Regions from separate parts of the Neobacillus sp. BF23-41 genome, predicted to be linked through region 2. Evidence: riboswitches for the same ligand, from Rfam matches in the RefSeq annotation. Region 2 holds a riboswitch; the other holds the start of a gene.
What was found. Region 2 has a riboswitch for glycine ahead of AB7942_RS13130 (amino acid permease). Riboswitches for the same ligand answer to the same signal wherever they lie in the genome.

Region 1 (8,146 bases), on a different contig from region 2:
AAGATAATAAGCGGCTCCCATAATTAGGATCAGAAGCAGGGTACCGATAACAGTTGGGAAGTATTGATCAAAAGCATAAATGACATTTGTGAAAAAATTTGCTTCCAGACCAAGCGATGAAAAAAGGGTGGTGAACCTTGGCAGCAATGTATTTTCTATAAAAATAAATAGAAATCCTGTAATAACTAAAAGCACCATCGGATACTGAAGCAACTTGAGCAACTTGTGTACGTCTTTATCTTTTAATAGGGCAAGATCACTTCCTTCTAACAGAGCATCAGCAAAGCTGCCATGCTGCTCCGCAAAATAGACATAACCGACTAAGTCCTTGTTGAAACCAAGATTATTTAATGCATCATGAAACGGTAAACCCTTTTTCAACTCTTCTAAACAACCATTTAAATCCTCCTTTCGTTTTGACGGTAATTGTAATGCTATGGATTCAATTGCTAAAGCAATTGGATACCCCCTTGCCAATAGTTCACCGGTTCTTCTCAGGAAATTAGCTTGTTCATTCACTGACCATTTAGACCGTTTCATCGTCATATACCAATCGTTCATATTCAGATTCTTGGATATATCCAAGGGCAATGCCCTTATTAATTACATCTTTTATCATTCGGTAACGAATTTCTATTTTTTCTCCTTGAGCAGCTTTCATTACTGCGTGTAAATTTCGTCCGGATAAAAGTTCAAATACACTGGCACGTTTCCATCTGCCATAGGAATAACAAATAGGTGAACACTCTCCTTCGCAAAAAGGGCAGGTAAGTTCAACCAACCTTTGGGCTGTTATGGCAATAAGTGTCTGCTCGACCTCTAACCAATTCACTCCAAACTCACGCAGGCGATAAACCGCTCCCTTCGCATCACGGGTATGCATCGTGGAAAGCACTAGATGGCCTGTTAATGCTGCCCTTACCGCAATCTTTGCCGTCTCAGCATCTCTAATTTCACCGACCATTATAATGTCAGGATCATGTCGAAGAATTGCCTTTAATCCGGCTGCATAGGTGACGCCTGCTTTTTCATTGACTTGGATCTGCAGGACTGAGTCATAGTTTTTTTCAATGGGATCTTCGAGTGTAATGACATTACGATGAAATAAGTGGGCGGTTTCATTTAAAAGGGAATAGAGAGTAGTCGTTTTTCCGCTGCCCGTCGGGCCGGTAAAAATTATTAATCCATGAGCGTGTTTGAGAAGGGCAAGTAGTTTTCGGGTCATTGCTGGGAAGAGTGAAAGTTGGTGAAAAGGAATTTGTTCTTGCTGTGGTAATAGCCGGATGACAAGGCTCTCTCTGTTATTAGAAGGGAGTGTGGAAAGTCTGAGCCCCATTAAATTTCCGTCAACTTCACAAAAAATGGATCCACTTTGTGGTCGTCTTCTTTCTCCGATATCCATATTGGCTGTGAATTTAAAATGTGAGATTAATCTGTCGCATTCATCTTTTGGAAGGGATAGTCGAGGAATTAACTTGTTGGTTAATCGGATTTGGACGAGTGTGTCCCTCTTCCTTGGGATAATGTGAATATCTGTTGCCTGGTTTCGTGCAGCATCTGTAATGATTCGATTTGCTAAAATTTCTATCTCGCTAACAATAAGTACCACCGCCTTTTCATTTTTCTATGGGATAATATTCGACATGATTCCTCCTTATCCTTCTTTATTTTCAAAAATATTTTTAAGGGTGTCAGACACCATGTGAAAATTTCACATGGTGCCTGACACCCTGTCCCTTATATTGCTTTTTCAGTTAGATAAAAGAGGCCGCCATTGATGAAGGATATGGAGATTTTTGGTTCGTACTGTTCCTTTAGAGCCATTTTTTCGGTTTCAAAGTTTTCATTTTCATCTTCAACATCCTCGTAAAAATGATTCAAGAGGCGTAAATCTTTATCCCAACGTTCTCGCGCATCTATTGCCCAAGAGTGGTCATCCTTCTCAATTATGGATGAAAGATAGGTTTCAACTCTCAACATCCCGCTTTGAGGTTTCACTAAAGGTGACAAAGTAAAGGAGTAATCAGGTATTTTTGGTGTTAACGGTATTTCAAGCAGTCTGTCATGGAAATCTTCAACCATTTTTCCGTTAATGAGTTGTAAGCCGATAGATTTGAAAATATCCCGCTTACGGTCACATTGATAGGAGATCTTAACATTCATACATAGCCATGGTAGTAAAGGAGTTTGCTTGTTTTGATTCCGATGATTTTCATAAAGTCGGATATAGCTGGCTAAATTTTTCGTCGAAGTAAAAATTTGATGAAGCCGAGGTGAACCAAAATGAATGATTTCCCCCTTTATATTTTCAGGAGCGGCATCTTGGTTCGTAATAAATGTTAACTTCATCGGGTTTGGAATTCCACCCGTTTTTTCTAAATAGTGCCAGTAAAAAGGGCGATTCATTAATTCCTTATCAAGTTCAACTGTTAACTGAACAGTCAAATATCCTGGGCTATTCGCCACAATTGCACAGTCATTAGCCTGAAAATAGTTCAATAAAAAGTTATGAATTTCCTGCTGCTGCATGGGAATCTCCCTTCTTCATGTCCTGAGCAAATTCAATCATTGATGATAAATTTTCCATTTTAATTCGCATTTCGCCTTCGGATGAGGATTGTCCAAAAATATCGATTAAATGGTCTTCAATATTGCCAAATTCCAACTTTGTTAAAATATCGTCCAGTTCACCAATTACTTTTTCAAATAAATGTATTTTCTCATAAAGAAGCTTCAAAATATGTTCTTCGACAGTATTTTTTATCGCAAAATTATAAATCATGACATCCTTTTCCTGGCCCAGACGATGGATACGACCAATTCGTTGTTCGAGCCTCATTGGATTCCATGGCAAATCAAAGTTAATTATATGATTACAAAATTGAAGGTTAATTCCTTCACCGCCTGCTTCAGTTGCAATAAGGACCTGAGCGTGCTTTTGGAATAATTCTCTCATCCAGTCCTTTTTTCCACGCTTAAAGCCGCCCCGAAAAGGGACAGATGAAATTCCATGCTGTTTTAAATACCATTGGAGGTACATTTGTGTTGCTCGGTATTCTGTAAAAATAATTACTTTATCATTTACTTTTTGAATTAATTCTAATGCTTTTTCCGCTTTTGAATTCTTCTGGACAGCTTCGACTTTTTTTATTAAATACTGAATTTGTTCCTCAAAAACTGGGGTTGGATTTTCCTTTTTTTGGAGCATATTTTTTAATGTATAAAAAACTGCTTCTCTACTGCTGCACGCCTCACGCTGTAATGTCATTACGGAGAATGAACTTGTCTGTGCCCAATTCCCCTCATTTTTTAGTTCAGTAATTGACTCATAAAGATCTTTCTCCTCTTGAGTGCATTCAATTGGAATGGTTTCCACATGCCTTTTCGTCCACTCAATGCCTGTATCTGCCCGCCTGTTCCGAATCATAACCTTGTTTACTAATTCTTTTAAATGCTCATCATCATTTAATGAACGTGCATCTCGTTTGTATTTTTCAAAGAATGTCGTTTCGCTGCCTAAATGTCCTGGTTTTAATAATGAAACCAGATTAAAAATTTCCTCGATACGGTTCTGAATGGGTGTTGCCGTCAATAGTAAACAAAATTTCTTTTTCAGATTTTGGACAAATTCGTAGTTTTTTGTTTTGTTATTTTTAAGTTTATGGGCTTCATCAATGATAATAAGGTCATAGTCCTGTTTAAAAATTATGTCTCGATGGGGATTTCGTTTAGCTGTATCAATTGACGAAACGACAACATCGCACTGTTCCCACACATAGCTCTTCCTTTGTGAAATGGCTGGAATGAAAAATTTGCTATTCAACTCCATCGACCATTGAGTAACTAACGATGCAGGGACAAGAATTAATACCTTTTTCACCAATCCGCGAATCATATATTCTTTTAGAATCAGCCCGGCCTCAATCGTTTTTCCGAGTCCTACTTCATCGGCAAGGATGGCTTTCCCATTCATGTTTTCAATTACTTGTTTAGCTGTTTCAAGCTGGTGAGGAAGTGGGGTTAGATTGGGTAAATGACTTGGTGCCAATAAACCTGTGAAATCTGGAATGACGAGCTGTTTTTCAACTCCAATTGCTAGTTTAAAAAGTTCCCAATTCCCCCATGGACCATCGTTTTCAATTCTATGTAAAAAATCATCCTTCCAGGAGGAATCAAATTCAATTTCGATCGACATGGTTCCAGCTCCTTTTTATTCAATTTCCAGCTATATGCTTTTCTAATAAAGTTATTGCTCAATGTATTATTTTAATGGTAGGATAATAATAGCTTTGAATGTTTTAAATATTTTAATAAGGTAATTTATTTTATAAGTATAATTAGTATGACCAATTTGGATAATATTATAATGCGAATGATAACAAGGGGAGAGACTACTTATGTAGCGCCGAAGGAGCAAGCAGAAATGTGAATCTCTCAGGCAAAAGAACTCTTGTAGGACGCAGCTCTGGAGAGCGCTGCTAGCTTTAAGCAGCCACCAAAGGGGAAAGCCTTTTTAGGTAAACTTTCAGGTGCAAGGACAGAGACCTTCTTACGTTTCATAGGAGGTTTCTGTCCTTTTTTATATTATCCATTGAATAATTTGCGCCAAAGATTGAAGGAGGATTAAGAATGTCTGAATTAAAACGAACTCCACTTTTTGATGTGTATAAAGAATGGGGAGGAAAAACCATTGATTTTGGAGGTTGGGCACTGCCGGTCCAATTCTCTAGCATTAAAGAAGAGCATGAAGCTGTTCGCTCATGTGCAGGATTATTTGATGTTTCCCATATGGGTGAAGTAGAAGTAAAAGGCACTAATAGCTTAGCATTTTTACAAAAAATGATGACTAATGACATTTCAAAAGTAAAAAATGGAGGTGCCCAGTACACCGCCATGTGTTATGAAAATGGCGGTACTGTTGATGACCTGCTTGTATATAAGATTGAAGACAATCATTACCTTTTAGTAGTAAACGCATCAAATATTGAAAAAGATTACAAATGGCTTGAAGACCATTTAACTGGTGATGTCTCTTTAGAAAACTTATCGGAAAAAACAGCACAGCTGGCTATTCAGGGACCACTTGCGGAAAAAGTATTGCAAAAGCTTGCGGGAGATAATGATTTAAGCCAAATTGGCTTTTTCAAATTCCAACAAGATGTAATCCTAAATGGGAAAAAGGCACTTGTATCAAGAACTGGTTATACTGGTGAAGATGGCTTTGAAGTGTATTGCGATGCAAAAGATGTTGTGGACCTTTGGAGAGACATTTTAACTGCAGGTAAAGAAGATGGAGTAATCCCATGTGGATTAGGGTCACGCGACACACTTCGCTTTGAAGCAGTTTTAGCGCTTTATGGTCAAGAACTATCTCCAGAAATTTCACCACTTGAAGCTGGAATTGGCTTCGCTGTGAAATTAAACAAAGAAGATGACTTTATCGGGAAACAAGCGTTAATCCAACAAAAAGAAAAGGGCTTAACAAGAAAATTGGTTGGAATCGAAATGATTGATCGTGGGATTCCACGTCATGGCTACCCTGTATATAAAGGTGATCAGTTAATTGGTGAGGTTACAACTGGAACGCAATCACCCACCTTAAAGAGGAATATTGGTCTTGCCCTGATCAATGCAGAATTTGCGGGTCTTGAATCCGAAGTTGAAGTTGAAATTCGCGGCAAACGTTTAAAAGCTACTGTAGTTCCAACACCTTTTTATAAAAAAGAAAAGAAATAACAGAAGGGAGTTAGGTTTATGAAACATCGCTATTTACCTATGACTGAACAAGATAAGAAGACTATGCTTGAGGCAATTGGTGTTTCCTCTATTGATGAACTGTTTAGCGATATCCCTGAGAAAGTAAGATTTAAGGGTGAGTACAATATAAAAGCGGCAAAGTCTGAAACAGACTTAATGAAAGAGCTTTTTAAGATGGCTAGTCGGAACGCTGACCTGAAAAGAAACGTATCTTTTATAGGTGCAGGTGTTTATGACCATTACATGCCTGTAATTGTCGACCATGTTATTTCTAGATCAGAATTTTATACAGCTTATACACCTTATCAACCAGAAATTTCACAAGGTGAACTTCAAGCTATCTTTGAATTCCAAACCATGATTTGTGAGTTAACTGGAATGGATGTTGCCAACTCATCGATGTATGATGGCGGAACTGCTCTTGCTGAAGCAGCAATGCTTAGTGCAGGCCATACCAAACGAAAAACGATAGTCGTATCCAGTGCTGTACATCCAGAATCACGTGATGTTCTAAAAACTTATGCAAAGGGTCAGTACCTCAATGTGATTGAAGTGCCAGTCAAAGATGGTGTAACAGATCTTGACGCATTAAAAGGACTCGTTAATGAAGATGTTGCAGCCGTTATCGTCCAATATCCAAACTTCTTTGGGCGAGTCGAGCCGTTAAAAGAGCTTGAGGAAATCATTCATGCAAATAAGTCCATGTTTGTTGTTTCAAGTAACCCACTGTCCCTTGGGGTATTAACACCTCCAGGTAAATTTGGTGCTGACATCGTTATTGGTGATGCGCAGCCGTTTGGGATCCCAACTGCCTTTGGCGGACCGCACTGCGGATATTTTGCAGTCACTACTAAGTTAATGCGGAAAGTTCCAGGCCGTCTTGTTGGACAGACAACGGATGACCAAGGGCGCCGTGGTTTTGTCTTAACACTACAAGCGCGTGAACAGCATATCCGTCGTGATAAAGCGACATCAAATATTTGTTCCAATCAGGCATTAAATGCACTCGCTGCATCTGTAGCGATGACCGCTCTTGGTAAAAAAGGTGTCAGGGAAATGGCTGCGGCCAACTTGCAAAAAGCTCATTATGCGAAAAATGCTTTCAAGGAAGCCGGCTTTGAAGTTGTTTATGATGGCCATTCCTTCAATGAATTCGTTGTGAAATTAACTAAGCCTGTAAAAGAGATCAACCAAAACCTTTTACAAAAAGGAATAATTGGGGGCTATGATTTAGGGCGTGATTATTCAGAACTGGCTAACCATATGCTGATTGCTGTAACAGAACAAAGATCGAAGGAAGAAATTGATACTCTAGTGAAAGAATTGGGGGATTTCCATGCATAATCAAGACCAGGCACTCATTTTTGAACTTAGCACACCAGGCCGCATCGGCTACAGCCTGCCGGAAATGGATGTACCGGAACTAGATCTCAGCGGTCTCCTTCCTGATGGTTACCTTCGTACAGAAGAGCCTGAACTTCCTGAAGTTTCGGAGCTTGATATTATGCGCCACTACACTGCCCTTTCGAGGAGAAATCATGGCGTCGATTCAGGATTCTATCCACTAGGCTCGTGTACGATGAAATATAATCCGAAAATCAACGAAAATGTAGCGCGTTTTAACGGATTTGCACATGTCCATCCGCTACAAGATGAAAGCTCTGTTCAAGGTGCTCTTGAACTTTTATACGATTTGCAGGAGCATTTAATCGAAATAACAGGTATGGACGAAGTGACCTTGCAACCTGCCGCAGGGGCTCATGGGGAATGGACTGGATTAATGATGATCCGTGCTTATCATGAGGCTAACGGTGATATGAACCGTACAAAAGTAATCGTCCCTGATTCTGCTCATGGTACGAACCCAGCTTCTGCTACGATTGCTGGTCTAGAAACAATTACCGTTAAATCAAATGAACATGGTCTTGTCGACCTTGAAGATTTAAGAAGGGTTGTTGGGGAAGATACTGCTGCATTAATGTTAACCAACCCGAATACGCTTGGACTATTTGAAGAAAACATTCTTGAATTGGCTGAAATTGTCCATGAAGCAGGTGGTAAGCTTTATTATGATGGAGCAAACTTAAACGCCGTTCTTTCAAAAGCAAGACCTGGGGATATGGGATTTGATGTTGTTCACTTAAATCTTCATAAAACATTCACTGGCCCACATGGAGGCGGTGGTCCTGGTTCCGGTCCTGTCGGGGTGAAGGCAGACCTTATCCCGTTCTTACCAAAGCCGATTATCACAAAGCAAGGCGAAGAATATGTCCTTGATTATGACCGCCCGCAATCAATTGGCCGTGTGAAGCCATATTACGGAAACTTCGGGATCAATGTTCGTGCTTACACATACATTCGCTCGATGGGACCAGATGGCTTAAAAGCG
Region 2 (8,146 bases):
ACTGTAAGACTTATGTCACCAATTTCATCTAAAAAGATAGTCCCGTTGTCCGCCAATTCAAACAAACCTTTCTTGCCTCCCCTTTGTGCTCCTGTAAATGTCCCTTCTTCGTAGCCGAACAATTCGCTTTCAAGCAGGCTTTCTGTTAATGCGCTGCAGTTTACAGCCAGAAACGGCCCGTTTTTCCGCAATGAATGCTCATGAATCGCATGCGCAAACAGTTCTTTTCCTGTTCCTGTCTCTCCCTGAATTAAAATCGGATGCTCCGACAAGGCAAGTTTCTTGGCGATCCTCTTCCGATCTTTCATTACATCATGCTCGCCGATAATATCATCAAATCCGTATTTTGTATGAAATCCTTTATTACGCATTTCTCTTTGCGCTGTCTTTTCAATTTCAAAAGCTTGATGCACACTCTTGAAAGTTGCGATAATTGTATTTTCTTTCATCATTTGCACTCGAAAAATTACGACACCTACGCCATCTATGTCAAAGAACTTGCTTTCATCCTTACCGTTCATGATGAAATCGGTGATATCCCGGCAATTTATCACATGTTCTATATCCTTATTAACTGTATTTTGCGCTACAACATGAAACAATGCAGCAAGCCGATGATTGAATACTGTAATCCGACCTTCCTGGTTGACTACCAATATTCCATCATCGATAGTTCCTACCACATTTTGGATGTGTTCGCTCATTTGCCTCGCATCACGCTCTGCATATAGCAGTTTACGTTGTAATTCAATAATATTGCTAATATATCTTTCTGAAATCTTCGAGGATATATCCTTGTTCAAACCGCAGCATTCTACAACTTCCAGAATTGTTGTCATATCAAAAAGACGCACACCTATGTCAATTACTTCTTTTATATAAGAGGGACAAAGATGTGTTTCTCCTGGTGAAACGGCAATTTCAACATTCTCATAAAACAAGTTACCTTTCCGAAAAGGGATAAATTGAACATGATTGATACCAAGTTGATATAAGGATTCAATAAGCATGGTAGTTGTATCATCATCATCATTCACCAGCAGAACTGCTGAACCTTCTGGTATTCTTAAAAGTTTGTCAATATGATCATGATGAACTGTTCTCTTTCCTACAATTATTTTATTGGCATTCACGTTAGAAATACAGTTTGTTCTATTATAAGCAATATCTGATGAATACAAGATAATTGTATCTTCTAGATACTGCGGTAATCCATCATCCACAGCATGGCTTCTAATATGAATATAGTCTCCAATTAATTGTTCCATTTGTTCCTGCAAGGCTTGCCTTGTTTTTGCACTTCCCGCTATAAGTGTAAGTGAGGATTTTGACATAAAAACACCTACTCGCCTTTAAATTGGTTCTATTATATCACCAAAAAAGACCGATAAAAACCCAAAAATCTAATCTAACCATAAAAATTTACTTATACATCAATATACCCATTTTGGCACAGTTCTTGCATGTTTAAATCAATGAATGCCTCGAGGATTAGAAAAGGAGGGAAACAGCAGAATACGAGAAAAAAAGAAGATAGTCTATATGAGGTGTTTATTTTGTAAGCGTTTTAGTTTTATCCATTTATATTAAATACAAAGGAGAGACATACATGAGCCAGCTACAAGAAAAGGTTGTTTCGCTTGGAAAAAAAGAGAGAAAAATCAATATTTTTGTATTGCTATTCGCCATTCTAGCAATATCAACTCTATTAACTTATATTTTGCCGGCAGGAGAATATACACGAATTGATGCGGATGGACGGACAACTGTAGACCCCAATTCTTTTAAATGGATAAAATCGGCACCGGTCGGATTGTTCGATATGATAAAAGCTGTTCATACAGGAATGGTAGATGCCGGCAATATTATCTTTTTCTTATTAATTATTGGAGGATTTTTCGGTGTTTTAAGAGCAACCGGTACGGTTGACGGGCTGATCGCCACAATGGCTCGAAAGTTGTCGACGCGTGAAAAGCTTTTAATTCCTGTCGTGATGCTGGTTTTCGCCGCAGGTGGTTCCTTAATGGGGATGGCGGAAGAAACGCTGGCCTATGTTCCTCTTGTTATTCCGCTAGCGTTGGCACTGGGATTTGATACAATTACAGGAACTGCCATCGTCATAGTAGGAGCATTGTCAGGGTTTACGACTGCCATAATGAATCCCTTCACAGTAGGAATCGCCCAAGGGGTCGCAGAATTACCGATGTTCTCAGGGATGGGGTACCGCCTTGTTTTATTTGTTATCGTCTATCTTGTTTCTGTTTTATTTGTCTATCGTCACGCAATGAAGGTAAAGAACAATCCTTCTATAGGCATCTACGGAAAATATACAAAAGAAGAAGCAAGCCATCTACTGCAATCAAGTGCGAAGTTAACAACTAGACATAAGCTTATCCTGGGTGCTTTTTTAATTAACTACATCGTCTTGGCGTTTGGTGTCATCAAGTTCCAATGGTACATTACAGAAATTGCAGCCTTATTCGTTATATTAACAATCGTAATTGGAATCATCGGAAAACTGTCAGCAGATCATATTGTCAACTCCTTTACCAAAGGCTCTGCTTCCTTGATTAGCGGAGCTTTAATAATCGGCGTATCACGCGCCATTCTTGTTATATTGAATGAGGGACATATCGTTGACCCTCTCCTGCATCAAGTATCCGAATCCATCCAGAATTTTCCAAGTTATTTAAGTGTCGCCGGTATGTACAGCTTCCAAGCTCTTATACATTTTGTTCTAGCTTCCGGCAGCGGTCATGCGATGCTGACAATGCCTATAATGGCGCCGCTTGCAGATTTATTGCACATTACACGCCAAACAGCAGTATTATCATTTTCATTCGCGGATGGTATTGGAAATATGATTTTCCCGACCGCTACCACCTTAATGGCGAGCTTGGCAATTGCAGGCATTCCTTGGACAAAGTGGGCGAAGTGGATTCTGCCGCTGGTGCTCATTCAATATCTCATCGGATTAATAGCTGTTATCACAGCTCACTTCATCGGATATGGTCCATTCTAATAGATGACAAAAAGTATTGACAGGAGGAAAAACGAATTGCTTACCTTAATCAAAAATGGCGAAGTATACGCACCCAATTACCTAGGACGGAAAGACATATTAATTGCAGACGATAAAATCGCATTCATAGATGACAGAATCGCGATTCCTGACCACTTTGCTCCTATTCAAATCATTGATGCGGCAAATCTTTTGGTTGTTCCGGGATTTATAGATTCACATGTCCATATTATTGGTGGAGGCGGCGAGGGCGGATTCAAAACCCGCACTCCCGAGCTGATGCTCACTGATATTACAACTGCAGGTATTACAACACTAGTCGGCTTGCTTGGTACGGACGGGACAACTCGTAAAATGGAAAGTCTACTTGCCAAGGCGCGGGCGCTTGAAGAAGAGGGTGTTTCCTGCTTCATTCATACAGGCTCCTATCAAGTGCCAGTAAAAACACTGACGGGAAAAATCGAAGACGATATTATTTTAATCGACAAAATTATCGGTGTTGGAGAGATTGCAATCTCCGACCATAGATCATCAGAACCCACATTTGAGGAACTGGCTAAAGTCGCCGCTGCGGCACGCAATGGCGGTATCCTGTCAGGAAAAGCTGGCATATTAGAAGTTCATGTAGGGGACGGAGATGAAAAGCTTTCATTACTGCATGAAATTGCAGAAAAAACCAACATTCCGATTCGGCAGCTCCATCCTACACATATCAACCGAAATGAAGAATTATTCAGGGCAGGTATTGATTATGCGAAACGAGGAGGATACGTAGACTTTACCACAAGTACCATTCCTCAGTTTTTGGAAGAAGGCGAAGTGAAGTGTAGCAAGGCATTAAGTATGATGCTTAAAGAAGGGGTTCCAATTGGACGCATCACCTTCTCTTCAGACGGGCAGGCCAGCCTTCCCTGCTTTGACAGCAATGGGGAGTGCGTAGGCCTTCAAGTCGGAAAAGTATCATCTCTATATCACGAAGTGCGCGATTCTGTTTTAGAGGATGACATCCCGCTGGAAACGGCATTGGAGGTCATCACCACGAATCCTGCACATGTGCTAAAGCTTTCAAGTAAAGGCAGCATCCAAACCGGGAAGGATGCTGATATAGTATTGTTGGAAAAAGAAACGTTGGACATTCACAGTGTCATTGCAAAAGGTAAGCTTATGGTAGAAAACAAAGTTCCAATAATGAAGGGAACATTTGAATAAAGGAAGGTTCCGGTGCAAAGATAATGATACTAAAAACTAGCCTCTTGAATTTCTAGTGGGATTCAAAGTTCATCATATATATCTTCAAAGAGGAAGGAGCCTGTTTTGTCCATGATGAAAACCATTCAATGTAATATACGAATAAAAAAGACTTTTAGGAGAAAGCGAGCTTCCTATTAATGCGTATTATGGTATTTAAATATGATAGCAATGGAAAATATAATCTTAAGGTTAGAAGCATACAGAACGACTTTGGGCAGCAGCACTACGGACTGAACAGAAAGGATAAAACCCTTTCTGTCAGTCCGTACGTGTCGCTTCGGCATTAAATGGACCGATAACCACGGTCTGTACGGCTTACGCCTACATTCCGTTGGTTCCTGTTCCATTTACGGCTTACACCGCCATACCGAACGAGCCGAAAATCGGAAAACCGGAAAATCAAAAGATTAAAAGATCAAGAGAATAAATGACAAAAGGAGAGCAGCCGAAACGGCTGCTTTTCTTGTTTATTTTTCCCTTTTGCCTTCCGAATCGTAAAACAACGCAAGCCTTCTAAGCTTCCAGCCGGCAGGACACCCGAACCTTTCCGGCTAGAAGCTAAGAAGGCTAGTCAATCGGTCAAGGGGCAAAAAACTTTTTTGCTTAAAGGCGTTATCACAACAGCAAAAAACTTTTTGTGCGAAGAGCACCCTTGACCCATTGCCTATGCGTGTTTTTCGTTCTACTTGCAAAAGGGGAAAATCATCCCCCTTTGGGGAACTTACTCGCATCGCAAATCAAAATGGAAAAGAAAATCATTAGACCAAACATCAAAAATCTAAAATCAATAGCAAATCAAAGGAGGAAAAACAAGATGACAAAAAGCGTGTATGAAATCATTACAGAAAAAATCATCGGAAAATTAGAAAAGGGCGTTGTACCGTGGCGCCAGCCATGGACCAATTCAAATGCGATCAATTGGAAAACACAAAAACCATACCGGGGAATCAACATTTTCCTAGTGGAGCCAGGGGAATATGCTTCCAAAAAACAGATTTTAGAAGCGGGTGAACGAATTAAAAAAGAGGAACTGAAAAATTCTCATATCATTGTCTACTGGCTTTGGAAAGAGAAAGAAGACGAAGAAACAGGGGGAAAAAAGACCTTTGCTAAACCCTTTTATTATCGAGTTTGGGAGATTACTAAACAGTGTACCTGCACTGTAAGAGGATGTCTAATGCCCATTCAGAGATTTCTTCGGTCTCCATTCCTTGCTTAGGCATGATTCCAAGGGAGGTATGGGTGGCGATAAGCAGGGTGTGTGATAATCTTTTTGTCTATCACCCTGATGAGAGTTGCCACCATTGTGAAGTATCACAGGGGGAAGAGGTATGGAGGAAAGAGTTGGGTGCAGGAGAAGCAATGTCAGGGAATAAGTTTTTGATCACTGCGAGGATTCAAAAATCTAAACAACAACCTCAGTATGATCTTAAACGGCGAGCATTCTTTACGTCATTATTTAGTGAAATCAAAGCAACGAATAAGCTTGCAATTCTGGAAGTGTTTAGGCGGTTCAGAAGTTCAATCGTACTGGGAAAAGCTGCAGGATGATCCCCTTTTTAAAGTGAAAAAAGAAATGACTGCAGTATCCAATAGTATTGTGGAAAGGGTGATCAATGAATCAGCTTTTCCATATATGAATAAACGAAAACTAATTTTAGAGGAAATACAGAAAAGTGAATGGTTAAAAAAACGGAAAGATTATCGGCTTCCGACTATTTTACCAGATTGTAATTTTTGCGGAGCCTGTACAACCCTTTGTCCGACGAATGCATTATCGAAGGAGGAAAAGGATGGCTCCATAACCATCCCACTTCAACCATATAAATGTGTCGATTGTCATCAATGTGAAGATATATGCTTTTTCCAAAATATACTCCTACAAGATGAACCGAATAACAAGTTGCTTTCCAAAACAATCGTGCTTGCAGTAAAGCGGAACTGAAGGGAAGACATTGCCAGGACCATCCAATATGGTGATAAATAATGGCTCAATCAACAGGCACCATTCACTGTTAAAAAGTAATGGAAAAGTTTCTGTTAACAATGCCCTCTGTATTTCTAAAAAATTATAATAATAATTAAATTCAGAAAATTCATTTGACATCATTCATTCGATAGATTAGGATTTAATTATATTCATAATTGCGGATGAGTATTGTGGGAGAGACTAAACACATTGTTTAGCACCGAAGGAGCAAGTCCCAAAAATTGGGCTCAATCTCTCAGGTAAAAGGACTACAATAGGACGCGTCTCTGGAGAGCGCCATGTGCCACCAAAGGAGTTATACTCTCAGGTAAAAGGACAGAGGAAAATGGGGAACGCCTATTTTTCTCTGTCCTTTTTTGTGTGGAGAAAAATAGTAATAAACAAAAAAAGGAGGAGTTAAAGTCAAAACGAATAATTGGAGAGGCGCATCATGATTGACCTGTTGAATATTTATTTCTTAGAAAAATGTAAGCGCTTATTTATGCCGAATTGACTAAATAAATATTAAACTTTCATTGGGATCAATTTGCAATTATTGATATTACATATTATTTAAAGCCATCAAAAAAACTGCAAACATCCTTGAAAAGTAGAGAGAGGGAATTCATATGCAGGAACAAACATTGTCAAGAGGTTTAAAAAACAGGCACGTTCAACTTATCGCTATTGGGGGTGCTATCGGAACAGGATTATTTCTTGGAGCAGGAAAATCAATTCATTTAGCAGGACCATCGATTTTATTTGCTTACTTGATTACAGGGGTCATTTGCTTTTTAATCATGCGCGCCCTTGGTGAACTGCTTTTATCTAATTTGAAATACCATTCTTTTGTTGACTTTGTAAGAGACTATTTAGGTAATATGGCAGCATTTATTACAGGCTGGACCTACTGGTTTTGCTGGATTTCAATTGCAATGGCCGATTTAACAGCAGTTGGTCTCTATACTCAGTTTTGGTTTCCAAATGTACCACAGTGGATGCCAGGATTAATTGCATTAGTCGTTTTGCTAATCATGAACCTTGCAACTGTAAAGCTTTTTGGCGAAATGGAATTCTGGTTCGCATTAATTAAAGTTATTGCGATTCTTGCATTAATTGTTATCGGAATTTTCATGATTATTAAAGGCTTTTCCACAAATTCAGGCGCATCCAGTTTCACAAATCTATGGAGCCACGGCGGCATGTTCCCAAATGGCATAAATGGCTTTATCCTCTCATTCCAGATGGTCGTGTTTGCGTTTGTTGGCATTGAACTTGTAGGACTTACTGCAGGTGAAACAGAAGACCCGGAAAAAGTTATCCCAAAGGCCATCAATAATATTCCTATTCGGGTATTAATTTTCTACATTGGCGCCCTTATTGTCATTATGAGTATTTATCCGTGGAACGCCATCAATCCAGCGAAAAGCCCATTCGTTCAAGTATTCGTGGCGGTTGGTATCGCTGCAGCTGCTGGTATCGTCAATTTTGTCGTTCTAACCTCTGCAGCCTCGGCATGTAACAGCGCCATTTTCAGTACAAGCCGGATGGTATACTCACTTGCCAGAGATAAAAATGCACCAGTACCATTTGCAAAACTTACTTCTCGTCAAGTACCTTCCAATGCATTGTTCTTCTCCACTGTTGTTATTTTAATTGCCGTTGTGTTGAACTATGTAATGCCAGAAGGAGTATTTACGCTGATTACAAGTATTTCTACAGTATGTTTCATCTTTATTTGGGGTATTACTGTCGTCAGCCATTTGAAATACCGCAAAACCAGACCAGATCTAGCGAAAGTGAACAAATTTAAATTGCCGCTTTATCCATTTTCCAATTACTTAATCCTTGTCTTCCTAGCGTTCGTCCTTGTCGTACTAGCACTTGCGGAAGACACTCGTGTT

Region 1: linked by a shared signal. The riboswitch ahead of gcvT (glycine cleavage system aminomethyltransferase GcvT) and the one ahead of AB7942_RS13130 (amino acid permease) in region 2 are both predicted to bind glycine.

The regions. Positions count from the first base shown of each region.
Region 1 is NZ_JBGBPR010000003.1:208,739-216,884, reverse strand. It holds gene comGB (competence type IV pilus assembly protein ComGB) at 1-546, opposite strand, end outside; gene comGA (competence type IV pilus ATPase ComGA) at 527-1,609, opposite strand; gene AB7942_RS06865 (YqhG family protein) at 1,738-2,529, opposite strand; gene AB7942_RS06860 (DEAD/DEAH box helicase) at 2,507-4,195, opposite strand; glycine riboswitch at 4,373-4,460, shown strand; glycine riboswitch at 4,464-4,543, shown strand; gene gcvT (glycine cleavage system aminomethyltransferase GcvT) at 4,630-5,736, shown strand; gene gcvPA (aminomethyl-transferring glycine dehydrogenase subunit GcvPA) at 5,755-7,101, shown strand; gene gcvPB (aminomethyl-transferring glycine dehydrogenase subunit GcvPB) at 7,094-8,146, shown strand, end outside.
Region 2 is NZ_JBGBPR010000007.1:96,754-104,899, reverse strand. It holds gene AB7942_RS13160 (sigma-54 interaction domain-containing protein) at 1-1,334, opposite strand, end outside; gene AB7942_RS13155 (YfcC family protein) at 1,610-3,022, shown strand; gene iadA (beta-aspartyl-peptidase) at 3,059-4,231, shown strand; gene AB7942_RS13145 (ArdC-like ssDNA-binding domain-containing protein) at 5,088-5,492, shown strand; gene AB7942_RS13140 (hypothetical protein) at 5,516-5,824, shown strand; gene AB7942_RS13135 (NADH-quinone oxidoreductase subunit I) at 5,838-6,218, shown strand; glycine riboswitch at 6,425-6,524, shown strand; gene AB7942_RS13130 (amino acid permease) at 6,872-8,146, shown strand, end outside.